DNA from 3 places in the Cohaesibacter sp. CAU 1516 genome. Region 2 is predicted to be linked to each of the others. Evidence: predicted binding sites of a transcription regulator. Region 2 holds the regulator's gene; each other region holds the start of a gene.
What was found. The regulator LexA, encoded in region 2, represses DNA repair genes until DNA is damaged. The targets are predictions, from matches to a motif close to TGTTCNNNNTGTGTTCNG.
Positions count from the first base shown of each region.

Region 1 (9,743 bases), on a different contig from region 2:
CACAAGACCGGCGCTGCCGCCATGGAGGCCGCCGCTGCCGCCATCGCCAACAAAGCATGATCATTTGCCCGCATTGTGCGGCTTGAGATGAGAAGAGACGACAATGGCAAAATCGATGGCTGGTCCGGAAATCGAGGCGCTGATCAAATTGCTTTCGCGGTTGCCGGGATTGGGGCCGCGCTCGGCCCGCCGTGTGGCTTTGCATCTGATCAAGAACAAGGAACAGCTCCTCGTCCCTCTGTCCGCCGCCATGGCCGAAGCGGTCGAGAAGGTGCAGGTTTGCGAGACCTGCGGCAACATCGACAGTGCCAGCCCATGCACCATTTGCACCGACATACGCCGCGACCCGTCGTTGCTGGTGGTGGTCGAGGATGTCTCCGACCTCTGGGCGCTCGAACGCGCCTCGGTGATCAATGCCGGCTATCATGTGCTTGGCGGCACCCTGTCGCCGCTTGATGGCGTCGGTCCGGATGATCTCAACATTGCCGGTCTGCTGGCCCGCACCGCCAAGGGTGAAATCAGGGAGATCATTCTCGGTGTCAATGCCACCGTTGAAGGCCAGACCACGGCCCACTATATCACCGATCAATTGCAGGCTCAGGCCAAAGCCATGCAAGCCGCCGACCCGAGCTTCGAGCCAGTGACCATCTCCCAGCTCGCCCATGGTGTACCCATTGGCGGCGAGCTGGATTATCTCGATGAAGGCACCCTGTTGCAGGCCATCCGCAGCCGCAAGGCGTTCGGCTGAGATCTATTTCAGCACAACCAATTCTTCGAAATGGTTCATGTCTTCAAACGAACAGAAGGCAGGCGGTGCCAGTTCGATGATCGGCGCGGCCTCGCGTAGATCATCGACAATTTCCTTCAAAGCCTTTTCCCATGTCAGCATCGCTTCATCGCTGAAGCGCTCGAGCAGATAGGCAAAGGTGATGTGGAACATATAGGTCTCGTGATCAGGATGGCGATAGCCGAAAATACCGGCCAGCTTGTCACGCCAGACCGTCATCCCCTGCCGGTCCTTTTCTGTGACACCTGCCACCGTGAGGCCATTGGGCGTCGCACCGATGACTTCCACCTTGAAACGACCCGGCGCTTCAAAACCGTCGAGCCGCTCGATATAGGCCTTGGTCATCGCGTCGATCGGCGTATCAAGGGCCAGATCCTCCGGCCAATAGGGCAGCGCCCGGCGCCCTTCGATGATGCCTTGAAACAGCGTCATATGCAGACTGCTTACCGCGGTATAGGCAAGCTTCTCAGCCTCTGGCAGCGACTGCATGCGGGTGCGCGCATCGAGCACGGCTTTGGCAGAGAGAGAATCCTTGACCAAGTGACACACGATCGTGTTGCCCGGTTCTTTCAGAAAGACACCATCTGTTGTGTGCCGGATGCCCATATGGCGCAACGGCGTTTGGCTGAGCGTGGACGAGAAAAAATGCAGCTCTTTAGGCAGGGAGGACAGGGTCATGGAACGCCTCTGATTGAGGGAAGAGGGAGAGCAAAGATAGATAAGCAAGGGGTGTTGCAGTTTGATGACTGAGCCAGCGGTCATAGTCAGCCCACCGCCCGGTGAGACCGGCAAGCAATCAGCGATCATCCATATGAAACAGAGAGGCCATCCGCGCCTCGATCTGGGCTTCGGTCGGGTCGTTCTCGCGCGGCTTGTCCGGTGATGCGATGCCAAAGGGGCGGCGTGGCTGAGGCGAACCAGCAATCTCTTGAGGGTGCGGCTCGGCAGTCGGGGCCGATGCAGCCGTTGCGTTGGCCACGTCGGCTTGAGGGGCATGTTGCCCATCGCGGATCGCCAGTTCGGCTTCGCTGACATCGATATCCTCGATCCGGCGACCCCGTTTGACGATCTTGCCGGTCGAGGTGAGAATCTGGTCGATGTCCTTCTGGGTCTGGCCAAAATGGCTTTGCAGCTTGGACACCCGATCATCAAGCCGGGCGACATCTTCCATCAACAAAGCCACTTCGCGCTGGATGATATGGGCCTGCTCGCGCATCCGGGCATCTTTCAGCACCGATTGCACCACCTGTATCGACAGGGTCAACAAAGAGGGCGACACAATCACCACCCGGCTGCGATGCGCCAGCTGGACAATATCTTCGAACTGCTCATGCAGATCGGCAAACAGACTCTCGGACGGCACAAACATGAAGGCCGTATCCTGCGTCTCGCCAACCAGAAAATAGCGCTCGGCAATGTCCTTGATGTGTTTCTTGACGTCGTTGCGAAAGCGTGTCCGGGCTTGCTTGTCCTCGTCCGGATTTTGAGCATCCTTTACGGCGCTCCAGCCCTCGAGCGGAAATTTGGCATCAATCACCAGAACGGCCGCGTCATTCGGGATGTGAATGACGCAATCGGGGCGGTTGTTGTTGGACAAGGTATATTGGAAATCATAGGCCTGAGGCGGCAGGGCATCCTCGATGATGGCCTCCATCCGCCCCTGTCCGAAGGTGCCTCGGGTCTGCTTGTTGGCCAAAATCTGCTGCAACTCGACCACCCGGCCCGACAGTTCGGTGATGTTGCCCTGTGCCTTGTCGATCACTGCCAACCTTTCATGCAGGGCCCGCAAATTGTCCCCTGTCGCCTTCTGGCTGTCGGTCAGGCTCTTGGAGACGGTCTGGGTCAGGCGATGGCCCATGCCGTCCATCCGGTTGGTCAGGGCTTGGGCCATTTCACTCTGGCGGGAGGAAAAGATCTCCGACATGGTCTGCATGCGTCCGGTCATCTCGGTCTGCAGCCGTGTCAGTTCTTCCACCTGTGCCCGTTGCGCCCGCGCTTCGGCAAACGCATCATCGCGCTCGCGAGACTGCTTTTGGACTGATATCAGCACCCACACAAGCATCAACCCGAAAAGGCCGATGGCGCCAAGAAGCAGGTCAAACAGGGTAAAGCCATGCTGGCCAATGGTGATCGCGATCTCATTCATGCCGCGCACTATAGATCGATTCGTCAGAGTCAGAAACAAAAAGAGAACACGGCAGTCGGACACCGCCTCCTCCTTTTCGACAAAACCCCCGGAAATCGGCCCGATTGGCCCTGTTTGTGATTGACGCCAGCCATGCCAGGCCTTACATCACCTCCCATGGCTGTAATGGATATCGTAAAATTGCCGGACCCGATCCTGCGCGAGCAATCGGCTCCCATCGAGCGCGTCGATGATGACCTTCGACGCCTTGTCGAAAACATGTTTGAAACCATGTATGACGCACCGGGCATTGGTCTGGCGGGCGTGCAGGTTGGTGTGACAAGACGGCTCTTCACCGTCGACTGTGCCAAGGAAGGCGACGACAAGAAGCCGCTCTGCTTCATCAACCCGGAAATCATCTGGAAATCGGAAGAGATCAGCACCTATGAAGAAGGCTGCCTGTCGATCCCGGAATATTATGCCGAGGTCGAGCGTCCCGCCGAGATCAAGATCCGCTATATGGATCAGTTTGGCAAGGATCAGGAAATGCATTGCGATGGCTTGTTGGCCACCTGTGTGCAGCATGAATTCGACCATCTGAATGGTGCGCTCTTCATTGACTATATCTCGAAATTGCGTCGCGACCGGGTGATCAAGAAATTCGCCAAACTTGCCAAGCAGCAGGAAAAGCAGGGCATACTTTAGGGCGCTTGCGCTGAAATGCCCATTGCGCTGTCATCGCCCCGGGCGAAAGGCGCCAAGACCAGAAGCAAGGATCAATCATGGTGCGTGTCATCTTCATGGGAACCCCGGATTTTGCGGTTCCGACCCTGATGGAAATTGTCGGGCAGGGCCACGACGTGGTTGCGGTTTACAGCCAGCCGCCGCGTCCCGCCGGTCGTGGCATGGATGAACGCAAGACGCCGGTGCATGAAAAGGCTTCTTTGCTTGGCCTGCCGGTTTTCACCCCCACCTCGCTGAAATCGGAAGAAGAGCAGGAAAAATTCCGCGCCCTTGATGCCGATGTTGCGGTGGTTGTCGCCTATGGCCTGTTGCTGCCCAAAGCCATATTGGATGCACCGGTTGAGGGGTGCCTCAATCTGCATGGCTCGCTGCTGCCTCGTTGGCGCGGCGCGGCCCCCATCCAGCGGGCCATCATGGCAGGGGATGCTGAAACCGGTGTGCAGGTGATGCGCATGGATGAAGGGCTCGATACCGGCGATATTGCCATGTCCGAGACCATTGCCATCACGAACACCATGACCGCCCAAGACCTCCATGACCGGATGATGGTGCTTGGTGCTGACCTGATGGTCCGTGCCTTGGCGGCCCTGTCCCGTGGCTCCCTTGGCTCGCAGCCGCAGCCTGAGGAAGGCGTCACCTACGCCAAGAAAATCGACAAGGCCGAGGCGCGGATCGATTTTGCCAGCCCGGCATCCGAGATCCACAACAAGATCCGTGGTCTGTCGCCATTCCCCGGTGCGTGGTGCGAAATGACCATTCGTGGCAAGGCCCAGCGGGTGAAAATCCTGCGCTCCGAGCTGGCCGATGGCCAAGGCGCCCCCGGCACTTTGCTTGGCGACGACATGACGGTCGCATGCGGCGAAGGGGCCATTCGCCTCATCGAGCTGCAACGGGCCGGCAAGGGCGCGATGAAGGCCGACGAGTTCCAGCGCGGTGCAGATTTGAAAGTCGGTGAGGTGATCGGCTAGGATGCCTCGCTACAAGCTTCTGATTGAATATGATGGCCGTCCCTTTGCCGGTTGGCAGCGGCAGGACAATGCGCCGACCGTGATGGGGCTGATCGAACAATCCCTGTTCAAATTCACCCGCGAGCAGGTCACCCTGTTTGGTGCGGGGCGAACGGATTCCGGTGTCCATGCCACCGGGCAGATTGCCCATTTCGATCTGATGCGCGATTGGCATAGCCAGAAAGTGCGCGAGGCGCTCAATCACTTTTTGAAGGAAACCGGCGTCGCTATTCTGGGCATCGAAAAGGTGACGGATGCCTTCGATAGCCGCTTCATGGCCACCCGCCGCTATTATCGCTATCGCATCTGCAATCGTCGGGCACCGCTGACCTTTGAAATGGGCCGCGCTTGGCAATATAGCTATCCGATTGATGTTGATCTGATGCAGGAAGGCGCCAATCGGCTGATTGGCCATTTCGATTTCACCACCTTCCGCGCCACCGCCTGTCAGGCCAAAAGCCCGTGGCGGACGATGGAGAAGTTGACCATTTCCCGCGAGGGCGAGTGGGTCTATCTGGACGCCATGTCACGCTCGTTCCTGCATAACCAGATCCGCTCGATCGTCGGCTCGCTGGCCGAGGTCGGATCACGCCGCAAGCCGGTCGAATGGGTCAGTGACATTTTGGAAGCCCGCGACCGCCGCGCCTGCGGCCCTGTTGCGCCTCCGGACGGGCTTTACCTAACGCAAGTCGACTATCCGGAAGATGCCGATTTCGTCATCCCCGAAGCCCCATGGCGCGGCCATAGCAAGGGCTAAGCGGCAGGCAGGGCTTCGGTCAGGCGGTCAAACACCATGATCGACCATAGCGCCAAGACCAGCATCAACACCGCAAGGCCAATTGCCATGCTAGGTGGACAACCAAGCACAAAGCGATAAAGCCGGTACGAAATCCAGAGCGTGAAGCCATAAATGCCCAGCAAGACCATCAATGCGAGGATCGCGGGCACAAAGCTCAACAAGGCAAAGGCGCCGGGCAACAGAATGATCATCAGCACCACAACGCCGAGCCAGTTCATGCTGACAATCAGCGGCACCAGCCGGTCGCGAAAGCCAAAGATCGTACAAAAGCCGAAAAAGACCAGCGGACCCATGCCCCAGTCCAACAGCAATTCCAAGCCATACAGCCCCAATCCCCCCTCGCGGAACAGCAAGAAATTGTCCATCTGACCAAACAGGAAGGCATAAAGCAGGCGGATCGGCTCGACGATCACAATGGCCAGAAAGGACAGCCATAGCCCGCGCCGTGACACATCCATTCCATACAGCGCGTCATCCTGCCCGCGAACAAAGGCCCAGGCCAGTTCCAGATGATAAAGGATGTAAGACATGGGGCCTCTTTGGAATAACCACGGATGAAAGGTGCCGATGGGCAGAGACATAATGCCCCTGTTCTTTACAAGCAAGTCGAAACAAAAAAGGGCCAGCAATGCCAGCCCTTTTCCGATCGATCTTTCAACGAGATTTATCCCTTGATGCCGAAATAATGCTCGAGGAAGTCGAGATAGATTTCGCTCAGGGTCTCCAGATCCTTGATGTCGGTATTCTCATCGATCTTGTGCATCGTTTGGCCGACCAGACCGAATTCGATGACCGGGCAATAATTCTTGATGAAGCGGGCATCCGATGTGCCGCCATCAGTGGAATGATCCGGCGTGCGGCCTGTGATGCGCTCAACCGACGCGGTGAAATTGTTGATCAGGCTCTCCGACTTGGTCAGAAAGACCTGCGAAATGTCCGGCTGCAAATCCAGCGTCACGTCGAAATTGTCATTTGGCAGCATGTCCTTGGCGTGGCTGAGGACAAAATCGGCGATCTTTTCAGGGTTCCAGACATCATTATAGCGGCAGTTGAAACGCGCTTTGGCTGATTTCGGAATGAGGTTCCAGGTCTCGTTGCCGACATCGAAGGAAATGAATTCCAGATTGGTCGGCTGGAAATAATCCGTCCCATGATCAAGGATGGCATGGTTGAGACGGGCAACGATGTCTGCCAGAACCGGCACCGGATTGTGCGCCAGATGTGGATAGGCCACATGGCCCTGCTGGCCGGTCACCGTCAGGGTGCCTGACTGGCTGCCACGACGACCCACCTTGATGGCATCCCCCAAAGCGTCCGGGTTGGTCGGCTCGCCCACGATGGCATCAGAGAAGCTCTCGCCACGTTCCTTGGCCCATTCGAGCAACTTGATGGTGCCGTTGAGCGCCGGGCCTTCTTCATCGCCGGTGATCAGAAAGGAGATGCTGCCCTGCGGCAGGCCATGCAGTTCGATGAATTTCAGCGCAGCGGCGGCAAAGGCACCGATGCCCCCCTTCATGTCCACCGCACCGCGGCCATAGAGCTTGCCGTCCTTAGTCTCACCGGCAAAGGGAGGCAAAGTCCAAAGGCTTTCATCCCCCGTTGGCACCACGTCGGTGTGTCCGGCAAACATCAGATGCGGGCCTTCGCCGCCCGAAATCTTGGCAAACAGATTTTCCACGTCCGGCGTGCCGTCCTGGCTGAAGACGGGGCGCTGCACTTCAAAGCCTTTGGGGCTCAGCAATGTGTCGAGATAGGCGAGCGCGCCACCTTCTTTCGGAGTGACGCTGGGGCATTGAATAAGATTTCGGGTGACTTCCAATGCGGTGGGGGCGTTGGTCATGACAGAGGCTGCTTTCATGGTCTGGACGGATCCCGGCAACCGGTTCGGCCACCTCGGTAGGCTTGGCCGGTCTGGATCGGGTGCACAACAAAGTCTCAAGCCGCTCATCCGCAGGAAGCGGGGCGAACGGCACGGGCATCACGGCAGCAAATCGGCAAATGGACATGCGCAGGATTGCTTCATGGCACAGAGAACCGATTTGCTCGGTGTCACGCAGTCTAGGGCCCGTCTGCGACAGAAATCTGGCAACAGGCGACAAATCGATGATTTGCGGGACGTAAGATTGCGACGTTGCAAATCGAAGTCTGCGGGCGCTACCATAGTGAAGCCGCGCCCAGCCTTCAATCCCGAATATCCAGGAAGCAGCAATGCAAACATGCTGACCCGACTGGTTATTTTCCCGCAACCGGGAAATTGGCAGAATTGTCGGAGGTTGCGCTCGCATCCGTCTTGCGATGCACCTGATCCTCTTGTGTTGCTTCTTCGTCAGGAGCGGGATCCTTTGTGGACAGTTTGCTTTTCAAAAGGCCCAGATCGATGAAATAGATCAGCCAGAAGGGCAGGATCAGTGCCAGATACCCAATCCGCCCCTCAATGGGTATAGAACAGGACAAGGGATAATGGGGGGCCAAAGCACTCAGCGTCGCAAGGATCGGCAGGGCATAGGCAAAAAAGCTCAGATGCCCCCGACCGCGCGCCCGCAACCGCTTGATGACGACACAGTACCACATGAAAAAGAAGGTCGCCGCCATCACGGCCAGTGCCCCATAATAGACCTGACCGAGGGTCGTGGTGGGATCCATCGCACAGAGATAGTTTTCATGCACACGGAACAAAAAGGCCGCCGCAATCTCCAGCGGAAAGAGCCACAGATGGGCCAGCCAGAATTGCTGGCGATTGATTGTGCCCCGGCTGTCAAACAGCAGCTGTTCGAAGGTCATAGCATGATCCAATCCATCCGGACACCTCGGGGGGCTTCGGCCCGTGTGAGGTGACCGTGACATCTTACAGGTGGTGTGCTGAAGGTATGCACATTTGGATGTTTGAAAGGATAACGCCATTTGTCCCCAAAAGGGGGACTTTCTTAACCGTCATCACCATTTTCATTCTCTAGCCCACCGGTCAGGGGAGCGACGATCTCATCTGGCGCTCCGAATGCACTCTGGGGCAAGCGCCCTTGGGGATAAGACAAACAAAAACCCCGCAACTGGAACAGTGCGGGGTTCGAGAATGTCAAAGATCTTTAGGGGATCAATCGCGCAGCAGCTCGTTGATCGAGGTTTTGGAACGGGTGCGCTCGTCGACACGTTTGACGATGACCGCGCAGTAAAGGCTCGGACCAGCAGACCCGTCTGGCAGCGGCTTGCCTGGCATGGCACCGGAGACAACCACGGAATAAGGCGGTACTTCACCCATGAAGATTTCACCGGTATTGCGATCGACGATCTTGGTGGAGGCACCAAGATAGACACCCATCGACAGCACTGAGCCCTCACGGACAATGACGCCTTCGGCAACCTCGGCGCGCGCACCGATGAAGCAATTGTCTTCGATGATCACCGGACCGGCCTGCAAGGGTTCCAGCACGCCGCCAATACCAGCGCCGCCGGAAATATGCACATTTTTGCCGATCTGGGCACAGGAGCCAACAGTTGCCCAGGTGTCGACCATGGTGCCTTCACCAACAAAGGCCCCCAGATTGACGAAAGATGGCATCAGCACCACACCCTTGCCGATATGGGCAGAGCGGCGCACGATACAGTTTGGCACGGCACGGAAACCGGCTTTCTCGAAATCAAGACCGCTCCAGCCGTCAAACTTGGAAGGCACCTTGTCCCACCAGGTTGCATCGCCCGGACCACCCTTGATGATTTCCATCGGGTTGAGGCGGAAAGACAGCAACACGGCTTTCTTCAGCCACTGATTGACCACCCAATTGCCATCAGCGCCTTTTTCAGCCACGCGCGCCTGACCACTATCCAGCAAGGTCAGCGCCTTTTCGACCGCGCCGCGAATGTCACCATTGGTGGTGTTGGTGATGCTGTCGCGTTTCTCGAACGCGTCGTCGATCATTGTTTGAAGGGAAGCCAAGTCAACCTGCGTCATGTCTTTTTGCCTTTTTCTCAAGTGCACGTCCTGCCCGGTTCCGGTGACAAAGCCACGGTGAGCCGGTGCGGGGAACGGCGCAATCTGTCTTCCGTTTCTTGCACCAAGCGAGATGGCTCGGTCATTGCAAAGACGGAAACTGTCTCTGTACAACATCCATCTCTGGGCCAGTCAAGATTGGATATGGCACATGCTTCAATCACCCGCACACACCCTCTTGCACGAGTATTCGGCCAAACCATAAGCACCCTAGTAGCGGTGTCAATATAAAGTCGGGGCAATCAGGGGCATTTCGAGGTTATGGACAGATAAAGTTCCCGGCAAACACAAGTGCG
Region 1 covers NZ_VANT01000003.1:75,278-85,020, reverse strand. Annotated here, with positions in the region: gene recR (recombination mediator RecR) at 104-748, shown strand; gene FDK21_RS10085 (DUF1868 domain-containing protein) at 752-1,465, opposite strand; gene rmuC (DNA recombination protein RmuC) at 1,584-2,933, opposite strand; gene def (peptide deformylase) at 3,090-3,617, shown strand; gene fmt (methionyl-tRNA formyltransferase) at 3,698-4,624, shown strand; gene truA (tRNA pseudouridine(38-40) synthase TruA) at 4,626-5,420, shown strand; gene FDK21_RS10060 (hypothetical protein) at 5,417-5,992, opposite strand; gene dapE (succinyl-diaminopimelate desuccinylase) at 6,127-7,320, opposite strand; gene FDK21_RS10050 (DUF805 domain-containing protein) at 7,695-8,243, opposite strand; gene dapD (2,3,4,5-tetrahydropyridine-2,6-dicarboxylate N-succinyltransferase) at 8,554-9,408, opposite strand.
Region 1: rmuC (DNA recombination protein RmuC) is a predicted target of LexA. The motif match lies at 2,965-2,982, and genes of this name have one in related genera.

Region 2 (9,743 bases):
CGTCGCCGTCAGATAAAGGCTGGGCGCCTCTGCGTCATCCAGTGCTATACCGAAAATCTGCCCGACCGCTCCGGCTGGAATTGTGACATAAGCGGGTCGTTTGGCTTCTTTGCCTTCAAACGCCCCCAAACCATCAACCGGAAAGACGGAGACCGAGGCTCCTTCGAGATTGATAAAGCCGTCCCCGCTTTCATTGGTGCCCGAAAAGCCAGACATCACAAGGCTCGGCCCCTTGAGAAATCTGTCATTTCCTGCCAACTGGCTGCCTTGAGTCCCAACCGTCACGGTTAAATCTTCGGGCACAGCGACCGGATCACGCGCCTTTGCTCCGGTGGAAACGATCGTCATGCCGAGAAGGAATGACGCAAGTGTCATCCAGCGCGACGCTCTATAGCAACTGATAATACACATTCGATATTGCTCCCCTCATCAGGCATCCTCACAACTGGTCAAACCAGCCCTGCCTGTTTGCGCTCCGAACAAGCGAAATATTGCCCCGGATCGCACCACACGCACGCATTGTACCATTCGATAGAGGCAGAATGAGGCAGCAAGCCAGAAAAAGACAAACTCTGGCAGTCATCCACCGCAAGTAGGCTAGTTTTGGCCTTTTCATGCGCTCCAGACCGTCAACCGTTGCAAGAAAATCACGCCCTAACCACAATCTGTAATTTATTAGATTGACTAGATACAACCAGTACACTAACAATCCTTTCAGTTGTATACAAAATTTAATTCAACTTATACGAATTACGCCTCATCAGGCCAGACTTAAGTGACCAATGACAGGCAATTCCAGAGCGGACTGCCATCCAGAGTGTCATTGACCGGGGGAAAAACAGTGAAAAGACTTTTCGTTCTTGTCGGCATTCTCGCCGCAACTGGCCCCGTCGGGGCCGCCGAACTGACCTACACGCCGGTCAACCCATCCTTCGGGGGCAACGCGTTGAACTCATCACACCTAATTTCAACCGCCAATGCCCAACGCACGGCGACTGCAACACCACGACCATCACCCAATCGGGTTACTCCAACGACCTGAACAGCGTCACGCAAACCAACACCGGCGATGATGACAACAGCATCACCGCAACGATCATTGGTGGCAACAATGGCTCGACCTATATTGGCGGTGTGAGAGAAACGCTCGACGGCTATGCAGCGAATGTGGGGGTTACCAACGGCGAGCTCATTCAGAACGGCACCGGCAACACGATTGAGCTGAATGTCAATGGCGAAGGGCAGTGTATTTTGTCTTTCTCAGCCACAGGGCAAGACGCGCTCTATCCCATCAAGCCGCAAAACTGCATCAATCAGTTGGCAAGCATTCGCGGCTGGACGCTGAAAAACAATCAGTTGATCTTCGTTGACGACAAAAAACTCCCTCTGGCAGCGGTAGGTGGCAACCAACAGCGCATTTCCGGAAGGTTCCTGCAAAGTGGAATGCCCCTCATTCTGGAAAAGGCAGCTTTGGCACAACAGGTCACAGCCTCCAGAAAGGCTATTCGCTGTTCCTATCTCGGCTATGGCCAAACCTGCGCCAAACCGCGACAATTCGCCCCCCCAGCGATGGGCACCGACGGAACAGCCGACATCAAGGCACTGGTCAATCTCAACGTCCGCAGCGAGCCCCGCAACAATGCCACGGTCAAAGCAGTCCTCAAACCGGAGAGTTGTGTCAAGGCAACCTTCTGCAGTCTCGCTTCTGACGGTCTTTGGTGTCGCATCAAACTCAATGATGGCATCGGTTGGATCAAGAAACAGGCCGTCAGGCAGAAGCAATGGCCGATCCTGACCTTCGTCAATGGCTGCTGACAGGCCGGGCAGCACCTTTGAGCCAATCGACGGGCGCAATCGAGTCATCTAAGAAGGGGAAATAAGGCAATCCGGGTAAACATACTTGCTTCTCGGTCGAGCCGACCGTCCCTTTCATAGATGATTGACGCCCCGTGACAAATCCAGCCTCTCCCCTTGCTTCCATCACACTCGCCTGCCCTTGGCTGACGATCCAGTTTTCCCGCACCATGCGTGTGTTGAGTTGGGCCATCGACCGCCCCGGCCTTGTCGAGGCCGACCGTATCCTGTGGCGAGAAGTCAAGAACCATGATCTGCCGGTTGACCTGGACGTGCGCACATGGCTGCAGCATGAGCAGGACAAAAACGGTTTCACCAATGCAGTCACGATGCTCACCTCACGCAGCATCACTCGATATGAGATTGCGTCTGCAGAAGTGGACGAGGTATCAGCGCTGTGTGTCGCAACCGTCGGTTTGTCGAACGCAGAACGGATCGGCGTGCGGGTTGATCATCAGGACAAGGACTGGGGTACCATCAACATTGCCGTGCTGCTTAGCGAAGGCCTGACCGAAGCCGCCATGCTCGAAGCCAGTTCGATTGCCACCCAAGCCCGGACAGCGGCCATTTGCGACGCGCACTATGCGATCCCGACCGGCCTTGCGACAGGCACAGGAACGGATTGCATCGCCATTGCCGCCCCCATCGGCGACACTTGCTTTGCCGGCCTTCATACGGCCATTGGCGAAGCCATCGGCAAGTCTGTCTATGACGCAATCGCCAAGGCTGTTGCCGACTGGATTATGGAAAATGATCCCGCCAACAAAGGCACAAAGGCTGTGTCCTGACTGGCACCCTCCCACCTTGAACAGCAGCGCAAGGCAAGAAACCGCGGTTACATGCGACGAATGCAGAATTTCCCCTTGCGGAACACAGAGGGAACAGATATGGTTTGTTCGTGATTTGTGCCACAGATGTCTCGCTTGATTCTCAGCCGGGCATTTTGCTTCAGACAGGAGACAGCAATGCTTACGCGAAAACAGCATGAACTTCTGATGTTCATCAACGAGCGCATCAAGGAAACCGGCGTTCCTCCTTCCTTCGACGAAATGAAAGATGCCCTCGATCTGCGTTCCAAATCCGGCATTCATCGCCTGATCACGGCGCTGGAAGAAAGAGGCTTCATCCGCCGCCTGCCCAACCGCGCTCGCGCACTCGAAGTGCTCAAGCTGCCAGAAGCGAACAGCCCTACTCTTCATTCCGCCACCCGTGGTTTCTCACCCTCCGTCGTAGAGGGCGGTTTGGGCAAGAAGAAAACCCCTCCCGCCAGCAAACCGGTTGCCGACGAACAAAGCAGCGGCGTCTCTGTCCCTGTCATGGGCCGCATTGCTGCCGGTGTTCCCATTTCCGCAATCCAGCATCAGTCTCACACCATTTCCGTGCCTGTTGACATGCTGCGCGGTGGCGAGCATTTCGCGCTTGAGGTGCGCGGCGATTCCATGATCGAAGCGGGCATTCTTGATGGCGATACCGTCGTGATCAAGAAGTCCGACGATGCGGTCTCCGGAGATATCGTTGTCGCACTTGTTGATGATGAAGAGGCAACCTTGAAGCGCCTGCGCAAGAAAGGCGGCTCCATCGCACTGGAGGCAGCAAACCCGGCCTATGAAACCCGGATATTCGGACCGGATCGTGTTCGGGTGCAGGGCAAGCTTGTTGGCCTAATGCGTCAATACTAATCGCGGCTGGTTCGATCGCCTCAAAGCAATCAACACAATAGGCCACCCAAATCCTTTGGCGAGCCCAGTTTGGGAGGCCAAAGGCCCGCAGGGCATCACGGTGTCTAATTCGATATCGCGGTTGCTGAATGCCACCGTTGATCAAGACACCTATGGCGCGATGACCAAGTAAGCGTCATTGCCAAATATGTGTCATTGCCAAGGGCGACGCCCCGCGATGAAGGATGCAACTTCGTGCAGCTCCCAGTGATGGCTTGCCGCAGTGCCATCATAAGTCGTTATTGGCCGTCTCGCTGCTGTATCCTTGGCGTTCGACACAGAGCTTTTGCCGCTTTTGTCCACGACAGGTCTTGCAATCTGCTCAAACCAGACAAAACGGCCCCCCCCCTCTGCCAACTCATCCGGTCCAATGCGATGGCGAGGTCCCGCACATGCGGCAGGAATAGGTAGCTTCGAGACGATGATGTCGTGCGTGGCACACTCTTCGTCAAAGGCAGACGCCTTGCGCACCAGACCAATCGAAAGCGCTGTCGGACGACCATCCGCCCGATGGAGACCAGCAGCAAAACAAGCAAGCCGGTCACATCCCGCCTTGGGCACCTTGCCCTCTTCCTCATGGCGTGTTGTCACACGCACAGCAGCGCGTAGCCCTGAAGTATTCCGTTCGCCTTCGGCATGAGGGTCGTCTTCTGCTCGGTTTGCGGCCAGCAAGCGGGCATCACCGTCAAAATGCAACAAAGAGGCAAAATCAATCGTGACGCGTTTCGAGCCGATCTGATGCCATCTCTGGTCTGTGCCTCGATAGGCCACCCTTGTGCCATTGCCAGAAATCCAGAGATCGGCAGGCACGACCAGATGCCAGACCAGCAGAGCGGCCCCAATCGGAGCAAGCGCCAGCCAAGCAAGCCCACCACGGTGGATGGCATAGGCCGCAATCGCCAGTACAAACAGCCACAAGACCATACCCTGCCCACTGACCACCAACAGCTGTTCATCTGTATGCTCGGCAATCCAACGCGCAGATGCAATCACCCGCTCCAGTCCCCAGCCGACCAGAGGCAATGTCAGCGCCTGCAACCCAACGGGCACCAGTGCGACGGAAACCAGCCCAAACGGCATGACAATCAGACTGATGATCGGCATCACCATCAAGTTGGCAATCAGGCCCAGGGGAGCCATCTGCTGGAAATGGGCAATGGAAAAGGGCAACACAGCGACACCCGCAATCAGGGAAGTTGCGCCGATTCCGCCGATCCAGCGCACCGCCGTGCGTATCAGCGCCATCCAGTGCAGGCCGGACGCGTGATATTGCGTTCCCCTGTCTTCCTGCTTTACCCGATAAGCAATGCGCATCACCCGTATTCGGTCATAGGAGGCGATCAGTGCAGCGGTGGCAGCAAAGGACATTTGCATGCCCGCCTCAACCATTGAATAGGGCTGAAAGAGGATCACCGCAATCAGGGCCAATGCCAGATTATGCAGGGTCAGTGCCGGACGCCCCAATATGATTGCGATCAGAAAAATCGCCATCATCAGAAAAGCCCGGATCGTCGCAACCGACCCACCCGACAGAACCAGATAGCTTGCAGCACAAATAAGGGCGATGGCCGCAGCCCATTGTCGGATCGGATATGACAAGGCCAAATGCGGCACCAAGGCAAACAGGGCCCGCACGCCCCAAAAGATCGACATGGAAACAAGCGCCATATGCAGCCCTGAAATGGCAAGTATATGCGCCAGACCACTCTGCCTGAGAGCTTCTTTCACATCACTGGCCAGATAGTCTCGCTTGCCGACTGCCAATGCTATGGCAAGGCCTCCGGCCTCCCCTTCTATCCGCTCCAAAATCTGCGTGGCGATCGCACTTCTCTTGCTTTCGATCCCGTGCCGCGCCCCATCCCACCATGCCACAACACCCGTATCCTGCGCCTTTGGCAGCCGCTCAATCTTGCGCCCCATATAGCCTTGCCCGCCGATCGAACGCGCCCAGAGATAGCGGGCATAATCAAAGGCACCGGGATAGGAAGGCCGTTGCAGCGGCTGCAATCTGGCCCATAACCGGATCCGCTCCCCCACCGCAAAACGCTCCCCCAACGCCTTGCGCACCAGCAGCAGACGCTGTGGCAACGGATCGGTTCCAATCCGGTCAATCGTCTCCACGCGGAGTGTCCAGCGTTCATCTTTGCGACCGTTCCGCTGCCGATAGTCGATATGATCAATCACCCCTGTGATCGCGCTGGATAGCTCTCTCTGCAAGACTGGGGTGGCCGCAAACTGCCCGTGATAACTGGCAACAGACAGGCCGGACAGCGCTGAGATGGCCAGCAGAAGAACAAAATCCACCAGCCCCTTTCTGGCCCGCCGCCATCCCCATAGAGCGCTTGCCAGCATCAAAGTTACCACAATCATGAAACTGGGCTCATCCGGCAGCGAGTAATAGGCCCCGGCACCAAACGCCATCGCCAGTGTGCACCAAAGAAAGCGGGCATTCCGGCACGCGCAATCGTCCCGCCAGCTTGCCGCCAGCTGCAGGCCTAGCGCCTCTATCATCAGATAGAGCCGCATCCAGATCCCGACAGTTGACAGAGAAGACGAAACGCGCATGTTGCCCACCGCTGCCCGCTGTTCAAGCGGCATCTCAGGCGTCAGCAGGTCCTCGAACTTCCCTTCAGACGACAGGACAGCCCTCTTTTCCCCTTTTTCCGCGCTTCCGGCACCCATGAGGCCTTTCACCCCGATATCAAGCTGTGTTAGATCCTTGGCAAATCACAATGCCGGTGACCGAACCCTTCCGGTTGATGCGCCCTCTTCTTCGCGGCGTCACAACCAACCTCAACCACCGGTTTACCTTATCCCGAATGACAGGTTATTGATAGCATTATGTGTTCTGAGGTTGTAACGCGCTTCGCACCATCGCCCACCGGGTATCTGCATATCGGCGGCGCCCGCACCGCTTTGTTCAACTGGCTGTTTGCCAAGGCCAACGGCGGCAAGATGCTGCTGCGCATTGAAGACACCGACCGTGAACGGTCCACTGACGCTGCCATTGACGCGATCATTGCCGGCATGGACTGGATGGGCCTGTCGCCCGAAGGCGAGCCGATCTCGCAATATTCCCGTGTTGAGCGTCACCGCGAAATCGTTGAGCAGCTGCTGGCAGAGGGCAAGGCCTATCGCTGCTATTGCTCGCCTGATGAGCTGACCGAGATGCGGGAAAAGGCGCGCGCCGAAAAACGCCCACCGCGCTATGATGGCACCTGGCGCGACCGCGACCCGTCCGAAGCCCCCAAAGGGATCAAGCCAGCCATTCGCATCAAGGCACCGCTCGAAGGCGAAACCGTCATTGAAGACAAAGTGCAAGGCACCGTTCGTTTCCCCAACAAGGACCTTGATGACATGATCATCATGCGTTCAGACGGCAATCCGACATACAATCTGGCCGTCGTTGTTGACGATCATGATATGGGCATCACCCACATCATCCGTGGCGATGATCACCTGACCAACGCCGCCCGCCAGACACTCGTTTATCAGGCGCTTGGCTGGCACACGCCAATCATGGCGCATATTCCGCTGATCCATGGCCCCGACGGTGCCAAACTTTCCAAACGTCACGGCGCACTGGGTGTTGAAGCCTATCGCGATATGGGCTACCTGCCTGAAGGCATGCGCAACTATCTTGTGCGCCTTGGCTGGGCTCATGGTGACGATGAAGTCATGACCACCGAACAAATGATTGAATGGTTCGGCTTTGACGGCATGAACAAGGCGGCGGCCCGGTTCGACTTTAAGAAGCTGGAAAATCTCAACGGCATCCATATGCGCAATGCCGATGATGCCGCCCTTTACGATCAGTTGATTGGCTTGTTGCCGCATCTCGAAGACGGTCAGGCCATGCTCGACCTGATTGATGAGGCCAAGAAGAGCCAGATCATGATGGCCATGCCAAGTGTCAAGGAGCGGGCCAAAACTCTGCTTGATCTGAAAGCGGGCCTCGCTTTCCTGTTCGACACGCGTCCGCTGGCAATGGAAGAGAAGGCCGCCAAGCTGCTGACCGATGAAGCCAAGGCGATGTTGGGCGATCTGCTGCCACGACTCGATGGCCTTGAAGAATGGAGCCTTGAAAGCACCGACGCCGTTGTTCGCGCCTTTGCGGAAGCCAAAGAGCTCAAACTTGGCAAAGTTGCTCAGCCCTTGCGGGCAGCTTTGACTGGCCGGTCCACCTCGCCGGGTATTTTTGATGTGCTGGTTGTGCTGGGCAAGGAAGAGTCTGTGGCTCGCCTGAAGGACCAGACTGCCTGACATCACGAACAATTGTGCACCACTATTTGCAGGGCCGGGCTTCATGCCGCGGCCCTGCTTTCATATATAGGAAGCACAAATGATAATGTTCTAGGCAAAAGCCCTCCAAAAGTTGATTCCCGGAGCCAAGTGCCCGTCCCATTTCAGATTTTGGAAACGGGAAAAAAACTTTACCAACTCACATTCTCTATCAGAATGTAACAATGCCTTACAAAATAGAGATCATACTATGGTAGAATAAACTACTGAAATTTATGAATTTTTCCCAATTCTCCGCAATAACACGCATGGAACAGACCTTGCAGATCAGGGAAAAATCATATACCGAAAGCACAGTTCCTTTGTTGCCTCGGAGGGTCAGCTGCGCCCAGACGCACCCTTTCATTCCGATTGCAACAGAAATTGTTTTCTAAATTTGGGAGTAGCCGAATGAGTGACAACAAAGCAACATTGAACGTTGGCGATAAGAGCTGGGAATTCCCAATCCATAGCGGGACCATTGGCCCGGATGTAATCGACGTTTCCAAGCTCTATGCCCAAACTGGCATGTTCACCTATGATCCAGGCTTCACATCGACAGCCTCTTGTGAATCCGAGATCACCTATATTGATGGCGACAAAGGCATCTTGCTGTATCGTGGCTATCCAATTGAACAGCTTGCTGAACAGGGCGACTTCTTGGAGACCTGCTTCCTGCTGCTGTATGGCCACCTGCCAACGGCGGCTGAAAAGCTCGACTTTGACACCCGTGTGACCCGTCACACCATGGTGCACGAGCAGATGAGCAAATTCTACACCGGTTTCCGCCGTGACTCGCACCCGATGGCCATTCTCGTTGGCGTGATTGGCGCTCTGTCGGCCTTCTATCACGACTCCACCGACATCACCGATCCGCATCACCGCATGGTTGCCTCCCTGCGCATGATTGCCAAGGTGCCGACCCTTGCTGCCATGGCTTACAAATACACCATTGGTCAGCCATTCGTATATCCGCGCAACGATCTGGACTATGCAGCCAACTTCCTGCATATGTGCTTCTCCGTGCCAGCCGAGCAATATAACGTGAATCCGGTTCTGGCCCGCGCCATGGACCGCATCTTCACGCTGCATGCGGACCATGAGCAGAATGCTTCCACCTCCACCGTTCGCTTGGCCGGTTCTTCCGGTGCCAACCCGTTCGGTTGTATCGCTGCCGGTATCGCCTGTCTCTGGGGTCCTGCCCATGGTGGCGCCAACGAAGCAGCGCTGAACATGCTGCACGAAATCGGCACCCCTGATCGCGTGGACGAGTTTGTCCGTCGCGCCAAGGACAAGGACGATCCGTTCCGCCTGATGGGCTTTGGTCACCGCGTTTACAAAAACTACGACCCACGCGCCCGCATCATGCAGAGCACCTGTCACGAAGTGCTCAATGAACTTGGCATCAAGGACGATCCGACCCTCGAAGTCGCGATGGCTCTGGAAAAAATCGCTCTCAATGATGAATATTTCATCGAGAAGAAACTCTATCCAAACATCGACTTCTATTCCGGCATCACCCTGCGCGCCCTTGGCTTCCCTGCAGAGATGTTCACCGTGCTTTTCGCTCTGGCCCGTACCGTTGGCTGGATTGCACAGTGGAAAGAAATGGTCGAAGATCCATCCCAGCGCATCGGTCGCCCACGTCAGCTCTTCTCTGGCGCAACGGCACGCGACTACGAGGCCATCGACAAGCGCTAAGAACGCTTATGCATCAACGGAAAAGGCTCCCATTCGGGAGCCTTTTTTGTATCCACTGCCATGCAACAGGACTGACCTATTTGGCACCCAAGTGGTTGAAAAACCGGATGCAAACCGTTGATCTATTTGGCAAGATGGTCCAGCACAATCCGCGCCACCTGTCCGCTCGGCGTGCCTTCGGGCAATTGC
Region 2 covers NZ_VANT01000001.1:1,125,616-1,135,358, reverse strand. Annotated here, with positions in the region: gene FDK21_RS05220 (peptidoglycan-binding domain-containing protein) at 1-375, opposite strand, end outside; gene FDK21_RS05215 (curli assembly protein CsgF) at 842-1,042, shown strand; gene FDK21_RS05210 (SH3 domain-containing protein) at 1,135-1,815, shown strand; gene FDK21_RS05205 (adenosylcobinamide amidohydrolase) at 1,950-2,642, shown strand; gene lexA (transcriptional repressor LexA) at 2,820-3,533, shown strand; gene FDK21_RS05195 (ComEC/Rec2 family competence protein) at 3,726-6,254, opposite strand; gene gltX (glutamate--tRNA ligase) at 6,414-7,835, shown strand; gene gltA (citrate synthase) at 8,265-9,554, shown strand; gene lpxB (lipid-A-disaccharide synthase) at 9,677-9,743, opposite strand, start outside.

Region 3 (9,743 bases), on a different contig from region 2:
CGCTCGGTCCTGTTCAAGATGGGGGCCAAGGAAGATCGCTCGATCATTCCGTGGGTCACCTATACCGACCCGGAAATGGGGCATGTGGGGCTGAATGAAGATCAGGCCCGCGAAAAGCATCGTGGCTTTCAGGTGCTGCGCTGGCCCTATGGCGAGAATGACCGGGCGCAGGCAGAGCGCAAGACAAGCGGCCTGATCAAGGTGATTGTCGACAAGAAGGGCGTTGTGCTCGGGGCGTCTGTGGTGGGTGCCAATGCGGGCGAGATCATCAATATGTGGTCGCTGATCGTCAGCCAGAAAATGAATATCAAGGCCATCACCGGCTACATATCCCCCTACCCGACTTTCTCGGAGATTGGACGACGGGCGGCAATCACCTATTATGGCGATCTGCCGAAGAAGTCCTCGATTCGGCGTGTCATTTCCTTCTTCAAATCCTTTGGATAGAAGGCGCCATCGACCAACATTACCGAGCCCAAGATAGTGGTCATGGAGTCTTTTATCGCTGCCTATTGCACCGGATAAACTGACCCCATGGCTGAACTTTTCTCCCTCGACAATCTCTTTACCCTCCTGATGCTGACCCTGCTGCAAGCGGTGCTCGGCTTTGACAACCTGCTCTATATTTCCATCGAATCAAAACGGGTCGCGCCAGAGAAACAGGCGATGGTCCGAAAGGTCGGCATCGGGTTGGCCATCGGACTGCGGCTTTTGCTGCTATTTGCCATCATGTCGGCCATTTCCTACTTCCAGACACCGTTTGTCGCCTTCCATTGGGACGGTATTCTGGAGGGGGACGTCAATGTCCATGCATTGATCGTGCTGATCGGGGGCGTCTTTATCATCTATACCGCCTTCAAGGAAATCATGCATATGCTGAGCCTTGATGATCTGGAAAGCCATGGTTCGGAAGCCAAGCGATCTGCGGGTACGGCGATTGCCTGGATCGTGGTGATGAACCTGGTTTTCTCCTTCGATTCCATTTTGTCGGCCATGGCGCTGACCAATGTTTTTCTGGTGATGGCGGCTGCCATCGTCGTCTCCGGGCTTGGCATGATCTATCTGGCGGATACGGTGTCGGACTTTCTGCAAAAGAACCGCATGTATGAGGTGCTTGGCCTGTTTGTTCTGTTCATTGTCGGCATCATGCTGTTGTCCGAAGGCGGACATCTGGCGCATCTCTCCTTCTTTGGCTATCACATCGAGCCGATGGCCAAGAGCACCTTCTACTTCGTTCTGGCGGTGTTGGTGGTTGTCGATATCGTCCAAGGGCGTTATCAAAGGAAGCTGATTGCCAAGCGCGAGCTGGAACTGAAACGCGGCCAGATGAAGCATCCCGCCTGAAGGCCGTATCCCGAGAGCCATCGGGAAAAGCCGCCCGAAGAAAGCAGAAAGACCATGTCTGATCGCATCATCATCAAGGAAGGCTTGAGCCTTGATCCGGACGAGTTGGAGGAACGCTTCATCCGCGCCTCCGGTCCCGGCGGTCAGAATGTCAACAAGGTCTCGACGGCGGTGGAGTTGCGGTTTGACGTGCGCAATTCCCCCTCCCTGCCCGGTTATGTCAAAGCCAATCTGCGCCAGCAGGCCTCGCACTTGATGACACAGGACGGGGTTTTGGTGATGCAGGTGCAAAGCCATCGCACGCAGGCGCGCAACCGCGAAGAGGCGCTCGAGCGATTGGTGGCCCTGATCGACAAGGCAACCTACCGCCCAAAACGGCGCATTGCCACCAAGCCGACCCGGGCCAGCAAAAAGCGCCGGGTGGATAGCAAAACCAAGCGCGGTGCCCTGAAGAAAATGCGCTCGTCAAAAAGCTTCGACTGACCCTGCAGCCTTCACCCCACCAACGAGGTTTCTGCCGTCATGCGATAGCTCAGCGCTTCGGCTATGTCGGTTTTGCCGGGTTGGGTGCGTCCTGCGAGATCGGCCAGGGTTCGGGCAAGCTTCAATATGCGGTGATAGCCACGCGCCGACAGGGCCATGCTTTCGGCTGCATGAGCCAGCAGCCTGCGGGCTTCGCCCTTGACGTCACAGACTTGTTCAATGACGCTTGCCGGGCATTGAGCATTGGTCATGGTGGCAGAAAGACCAAGCGCCACAAAGCGCTGGCTTTGCAACAGCCGCGCATTGGCGACCCGCTCGGCCACCTGTTTTGAGCCTTCTTTCGACGGCGGCAACATCAGATCACTGGCGGAGACGGCAGGCACTTCGATGCGTAGATCGATGCGATCAAGCAAGGGACCGGAAATCCGGGCCTGATAATCGGCGGCGCAACGATTGCCCCTTTTGCAGACATAGCCCGGCTCACCTGCATGACCGCAACGACAGGGATTCATCGCCGCGATCAGTTGAAAGCGGGCTGGATAGGTCACCCGGTGGTTGGCGCGGGATATAACCGCCTCGCCGCTTTCGATCGGCTGGCGCAAACTGTCGAGCACTTGGGGCGAGAATTCCGGCAGTTCATCGAGAAACAATACCCCATTGTGCGACAAGGCCACCTCGCCCGGCTTGGCCTTCATACCGCCACCGACCATTGCCGCCATCGAGGCGGAATGATGGGGCGCCCGGAAGGGACGGGCGGGCGACAAGCGTCCCTGAGGCAACAGGCCGGCAATGGACTGGATCATTGATACATCGAGCAGTTCCGCCGGAGACAAGGGCGGCAGGACGGTCGGCAGGCGTGAGGCCAGCATGCTCTTGCCCGAGCCCGGCGGGCCGACCATCAGCATATTGTGGCCGCCCGCGGCAGCGACTTCGAGCGCCCGCTTGGCCAGTTCCTGGCCCTTGATATCCTTGAGATCCATCACTGCAACATCATTTTGGCGAATGCCTGCCCGGGGACGCGCCAAAAGCTGGCTGCCCTTGAAATGGTTCGCCAGCGAAATGAGACTGTCAGGCGCGAGTATATCCATGTCCGCATCGGCCCATGCGGCTTCCGGACCGCAGTCTTTGGGGCAAATCAGGCCACGGTCATCGGCATTGGCCGCCATGGCTGCCGGCAGAACCCCGATCACAGCCGCGAGCCGCCCATCAAGCGCCAGTTCCCCCAATACCGTGTAGGTATCAAGACAATCGGCCGGAATGGCTCCGATTGCCGCCATCAGGCCCAGAGCGATGGGCAAGTCAAAATGACTGCCTTCCTTAGGCAGGTCGGCAGGGGCAAGATTGATGGTGATGCGTTTGGGTGGCAGGGAAAGACCCGAAGCGGTCAATGCAGCACGCACCCGTTCGCGGCTTTCCGCCACTGCCTTGTCCGGCAACCCCACAATGGTAAAGGCAGGCAGGCCAGAGGCAACATGAACCTGCACATCCACGGGCCGGGCAGCGATGCCCTGAAAAGAGACCGTCTGAACATGAGCCACCATGGCTGCCTCGAAAACCTGAAATAGATGAAGAAAGAAATGCAACTTCTTGCAATCATAGAGGGAGCATTTGTCAGGATCAAGAACAAATATCGAACAATCGGCGACCTGTCCCCTTGGCCGTATGGGAAAAATCGGTGTATTAGGAAAGGTCAGGAACGAGAGCAAACCGGAAGGGAGCGGCAGGGTGATGCAGGATGCAAGAATAGGGAAAGCACCCATGCTCTATTGTCATCACGACAGTCCGATTGGACCGCTGACCTTTCATGGCATCGGTGACAGGCTTCATGGGTTGCATTTCGCCAAACAGGGCCAGCCAATCAAGCCTGAACCGGATTGGGTGGAGGAGGACCGTGCCTTTGGCGAGGCCCGGCGACAGGTGGATGCCTATTTTGCCGGAGATCTGACCCATTTCAGTCTCGACTATCATCTGGACGGCTCGCCCTTTCAGCTTGAGGTCTGGCATGCGCTTGAGGCCATTCCCTTTGGAGAATTGCGCTCCTATGGGGACATTGCCCGTGCGGTGGGGCAACCGGGTGGCGCGCAGGCGGTGGGGATGGCCAACAATGCCAATCCAATCCCGATCATCGTGCCCTGTCATCGGGTGATCGGCGCGGACGGCGCTCTGGTGGGCTTTGGCGGTGGATTGCAGACCAAAATCTGGCTTCTGGAGCATGAAAAGATCACTCCCAGTCAGGTCCATAGCCCCAACCAGATGGGGTTTGATTTTTAATCACCCCACACAGAGCATATGAAAAAACCGTCGCGCAGAGGCTGCACGACGGTTTGGTTGTCTGGATGCAGTCGGCCCTATTGCTCCAGCAGATGCTCATAGCGCTGGTCAGTCAGGGTCTTGAGGAAAGCGACGAGGGCCTTGATGCGGTCCTCTTCAAGGGCCGGGCCTTCGGTCAACTTCTTTGTATCAACGGTTTCAGACACTTCCGGGTCACCCCAAGGCTTGCCGGTTTCGGGGTTGATCTGGGACGCAGCCGCCTTGGAATTGTAGCGATTGTAGAAGCGGACGACGGTTTCAAGATCCTCGAAAATACCATTATGCATATAGGGACCGGTCACTGCCACATTGCGCAGGGTGGTGGTTTTGTATTTGCCATCCTCTGCCTTTTTGTCGACCTTGGCGTTGCTTGCCAGACCATGATCGATGCTGCCGACACCCACCCCGTTGGCGGCCCGAAGCGCTTTGTTTTCCGGCACACCAATGTTGAAATATTGGTGGTTGGTGAAGAGCTCCTTCTCGACACCGGGGCGCTTATGCAGCTGGTGGCAGAGATTGCAGTTGGTGAATTGCTGGGAGAAGAACAGGGTCCGGCCCAGTTCCTCCTCACGAGTGAAGTCCGCTTCGCCGCGCAGATAGCGATCATATTTCGAATCAAACGGGCTGAAATAGTCGGTCCGTTCAAAGGCGGCAATCGCCTCGGTCATGGCCCGATAGGCTTTGTCACTGTCAGCAAAGATATCCTCGCCATAGAGCAGCTTGAAGCCGCTGACATATTCGTCATTCTCCAACAGGCGCTCGACAACAGCCTGTTTGCTTTCCATGCCCATTTCCAGCGGATTGAGCGGCGGGCCACCCGCCTGACCTTCAAGATCCGGCTCGCGGCCATCAAGAAACTGGCCACCGACCCAGTGGCCGTCTTTGTTCTTGTGGAATTTCGGTGTCAGTGCCGCATAGGACGCCGTCGGGGCATTGCGGTCGCCGATGGATTGGCCGTCATCGCCAAGGGAGGTGGCGCGGCCGATGGCCCCATCAAGCCCATTGCTGCGCGGATCGGCGAAGCCCGCTTCTGGCGCATGGCAGGTGGAACAGGACATGGTCCGGTTGTTTGACAGATTTTCATCGAAAAACAGCGCCGCACCCAAGCCTTCCAGCGTGGCCTTGTCGGTGGGCAGGGTTGGCAGCTCTTCAGCCTTTGCGCTGACAAGCCCGAAGGCCAGTGCCAGTGAGACCGCCGCGACGCCTTTGGTCAGCGCCTTTGCACTATGGGACATTCTATCCTCACAAGTCACAGCTCGAGCGTTGATCGCATCCCCCAAAAAGTCGTGACCCTGCTTTCTGGTCCAAAGCAGGGTCCTTCCCCAGTCGAAAATGCGCGCTCGAAAGTCGTTACGGTCCTCTAAACGGATAAAAGCAACTTATCCGACTCTTGGCCTTGAGAAATGTCAACCTATTCGGCTTCAGCCCGTTTGGCTTCGATATTGTCCCAGATGATGGCAGCAATATCGATGCCGTCAAGGCGCTGGATGACACGGATGCCCGTCGGGGAGGTGACATTGATTTCGGTGAGATAATTGCCGATCACATCGATGCCAACAAAGATGAAACCACGCTCTTTCAGCGCCGGGCCGATGCGGGCGCAAATTTCCTTTTCGCGCTCGGTCAATTTGGTCTGCTGGGCCTGCCCGCCCTGCACCATGTTGGAGCGCAGATCGTCTGCGGCGGGGATTCGGTTGATTGCCCCGACCGGCTCACCATCGACCAGAATGATCCTTTTGTCGCCAGCCTTCACATCCGGCAGATATTGCTGGGCCACCCATGGTTCAACGAAAATCTCACCGAACAGACCCATCAGAGAGCCGAAATTCTGGTCATCCTTTCGCAACCGAAACACGGCTGCACCGCCATTGCCATAGAGTGGCTTCATGACGATATCGCCATATTTTTCCTTGAAGGCCCGCAGCTCTTTCTCGGAGCGGGTGATCAGGGTGGGCGGCATCAGGTCGGGAAATTCCGTGACGAAGATCTTTTCCGGTGCGTTGCGCACCTGAGCTGGATCATTGACCACCAAAGTCTTGGGGTGAATCCGCTCCAGCATATGGGTGGCAGAAATGTAGGCCATGTCAAAGGGTGGATCCTGACGCATGTGAATGACGTCGAAATCCGCCAGATTGGTCCGCACCGCTTCACCCAGCGTGTAGTGATTGCCCGGCTCATCGCGGACTTCCACCGGTTCGACCTGTGCATAGACCACGCCATCTTCCATCGCCATGGTGTCAACGGTGTAGTGGAACAGCTGATGGCCACGATTTTGCGCTTCGAGCATCAGGGCAAAGGTCGAATCCCCTGCAATGTTGATGCTTTCGATGTGATCCATCTGGATGGCGACTTTAAGGGGGCGGGATTGTGCCATGATTGGGCTCCGGCTGGATGAGGGGCGGGTGGGGAATACCCCGGACAGGGACTATATGTCGGCTTTGGTGCGCAATTTCAAGGCCGCAGAGCGGGCCTGCGGGCTGGTGAGGTTAAAAGGCATCAAAGGCTGCTTCCAGATGTTGCCAGTTGGGCTTGGCCCCAGTGCCCTTGGCAAAAGCCATGACATCGAACCGATAGCTATTGATGCTGTCATCGGGTTGATTGGCAATATAATGGGAAGCGGCGGCAACAATGCGCTGCTGGTTGCGCGGGGTGATCGACCATAGGGCATCGTCAAGACTGGCGCGATATTTGACTTCAAGAAAGATCAGCAAATCGCCTTGGCGGCAAACAAGATCAATCTCGCCCCCTTGCGCCTTATAGCGGGTGGCAAGGATCTGATAGCCCTTGGCCCGCATGATCAGGCCGGCCCAACGCTCGGTGCGCAAGCCCCGATCATAGCTTTCCTTCTTGTGCCGTTCCCGCGCCCGTCCGGCCATGGTGCCTAATCCTCGTCTGACAATTGATCCTTGATCGTTTGCGCCAGTTTGTAGATGTCGTTTTTCTTGGCACCAACTCTGGCTGCGATGTCGGCGGACAATTGCTTGACATGGAGCCCGGAATTCAAGCCTTCCCGGATCAAAGCCTCGACATCCAGTTCCGCTACGTCCGGCTCTGAGCGCGGCCCGATCAGCACCACGGCTTCGCCGCGCGGCGCATCACTTTCGGCGTAAAGGGCTGCCAGTTCAGTCAGGGTGCCGCGCTTGAACTCCTCGAATTTCTTGGTCAACTCACGCGCCACCACGACGTGACGCTCGCCACCCAGATGGGTTGCCATGGCGCTGAGCACCGGGGCCAGACGGCGCGGGCTTTCATAGAAAACCAAGGTGCCTGTCGCACCGCTCAGGTCCATCAGCTTGCGATCGCGCGCTCCGGCCTTCTGTGGCAGGAAGCCAGCAAAATGGATCTGGTCTGTTGGCAGACCGGCAGCCACCAGAGCAGCCAGCATGGCAGACGCACCGGGAATCGGGATGACCGCATGACCAGCTTCGATGACGTCACCCACCAGCTTATAGCCGGGGTCAGAGAGCAGCGGCGTGCCTGCGTCGGAGATCAGGCAGACCGCCTTTCCTTCAGCCAAAGCATTGAGAATATAGGGCCTTTGGCGATCGGCATTGTGCTCATGATAGGTAATCAGCCGGGTGCGGATGCCATAATGGGTCAACAGCTTGCGCGAGACACGGGTATCCTCGCAGGCGACCATATCGGCTGCTGCCAGACTTTCGAGCGCCCGGATGGTGATATCCTTGAGATTGCCGATCGGAGTGGAAACAATATAGAGACCTGCGGCAACATCCGTGGCACGCAGTTTTGTTCCGGCAACGAAATAAGACGATTTCTCGCCCTCAGCCACATCGCTGTCTTCTGCACCGAACGCATCGTCTGTTGGTGCTTCGGGCGCAAGCTTTTGCTGATTATCATCACCTTCATCGCCAGACCCTCCAAGGGAGAGGTTGTCGCTGTCTTTGTTGCCGGTCATCTTTTCATCAGTTTGGTTGGCTGATTCTGTCGATCAGACTGGAATTGAGCTGACGAATGTCAGCGTGGCGTCATTTTTTCGTGAATTCGCGACAAATTGGCCACAGTTTGGCCGAATCAGTGGCCAAATATCCATTGAAAATCCAACATACTTGTTTTGGCAGGTTATTTCTGACAAATCAAACGCACAAGTGATCACCGCAAAATCGCAACTTCATTTGCCAATGCGGGGTCCTGTTGAAGGCAAGCGGTCTGAGTCTGGAGGCCAGTATTGATGCGTTTTAATCAACAATCTCACTCCACCCCCCAAGTGAAAAACGGCAGATTTCGCCGGTTGTTGACCGGTGGCATGGTCGTTGGGTTGGGTGCTGTGCTGGCTGCATGCCAACCGGTGAGCCTCTCCGGCCCGGGCTTTGGCACCCAGAACAATTTCGACGGTCCGGTGACCGTCGCCCAGCCAACGGGCGAAGTGCTTGGCTCTGGTTCGGTGCGCGTCGCATTGCTAACGCCGCAATCGGCACAAGGTGCCTTTGGCCAGACCGGTCTGGCGATTCGCAATGCAGCAGCGATGGCGCTCGAGGACTACAGCACCGCCGATTTGCAGGTCATCGTCAAGGATGTCGGCACGGGTGCGAGTGCCGCCACCGAGCAGGCTGGCCGCGCACTCGCCGAAGGAGCTCAATTGGTCATTGGCCCGCTGCGCTCAAGTGCGGTTAAGCAGGCCGGGCTGGTGTTGAAACCGGCTGGCGTACCGATGATTGCCTTTAGCACCGATACCGGCGCCGCGGCACAGGGTGTCTATCTGATCAACTTCTCACCAGAGAATGATGTCGAGCGGATCCTGTCCTATGCGGCCATTCAGGGCAAACGCAGTGTGGCTGCGATGCTGCCAAGCACGCCTTATGGCAATGTGGTTGAAGCAGCTCTGCGCCAATATGCAGCCCATTTCGGTGTGCGGGTCGTCACCATCGAGAAATACAATGCCGGGACCAAGCCGGATCCCTTCAGCCTGCAAAAAGCAGCCGAAGAAATTGCCGGTGTAAAAGGCCAGATCGACAGCCTGTTCATTCCTGAAGCCAGTGCCGTGGTCAATGCGGTGCAGCTGCTGGCCGGTCAGGGCGTGCGTGACACGGATGTTACCTTCCTGGGTTCGAGCCAGTGGGACTCGCCACAGGTTGCCGCCGAACCAATGCTCAAGGGAGGCTGGTATCCTGCACCGCCACGTGTGCTGCGCAATCTGGACGGCCGGACCATCGGCTTTGACAGTTTTGCTTCGCGCTATACCACCAAGTTCGGCCAACAGCCGCCGCGCGTCGCCTCACTTGCCTATGACAGCGTAATCCTCGCTGCCGCTCTGGTGGCTCAGGCCGGGGAGCGGAAATTCGCGACCGAAACCCTGACCGATCCGCAAGGCTTCATCGGTTTTGGTGATGGCTTCTTCCGCTTCCGTCGCGATGGCACGTCCCAGCGCAGTCTGGCGATCATGGAGATTACCGGCCGAGCTGGCGCCAAAATCGTCGACAACGCACCGATGTCGGCAGCAGGTTTGCCAAACTGATCATCGCAACTGGATCAACAATCAAAGAAAAGGGAGCCATTCGGCTCCCTTTTTTGTTGGCGTGATCAATTGGCAAAACAGCGGTCGATCAGTTGTCCGCCTTCGATCAGCATCATCTCTGGGCCTTTGCCCT
Region 3 covers NZ_VANT01000002.1:462,252-471,994, reverse strand. Annotated here, with positions in the region: gene FDK21_RS09100 (FAD-dependent oxidoreductase) at 1-447, shown strand, start outside; gene FDK21_RS09095 (tellurium resistance protein TerC) at 535-1,344, shown strand; gene arfB (alternative ribosome rescue aminoacyl-tRNA hydrolase ArfB) at 1,399-1,827, shown strand; gene FDK21_RS09085 (YifB family Mg chelatase-like AAA ATPase) at 1,839-3,368, opposite strand; gene FDK21_RS09080 (methylated-DNA--[protein]-cysteine S-methyltransferase) at 3,586-4,098, shown strand; gene FDK21_RS09075 (cytochrome c peroxidase) at 4,176-5,372, opposite strand; gene gshB (glutathione synthase) at 5,549-6,511, opposite strand; gene FDK21_RS09065 (YraN family protein) at 6,624-7,013, opposite strand; gene rsmI (16S rRNA (cytidine(1402)-2'-O)-methyltransferase) at 7,019-8,053, opposite strand; gene FDK21_RS09055 (penicillin-binding protein activator) at 8,327-9,610, shown strand; gene FDK21_RS09050 (MliC family protein) at 9,676-9,743, opposite strand, start outside.
Region 3: FDK21_RS09085 (YifB family Mg chelatase-like AAA ATPase) is a predicted target of LexA. The motif match lies at 3,447-3,464, and genes of this name have one in related genera.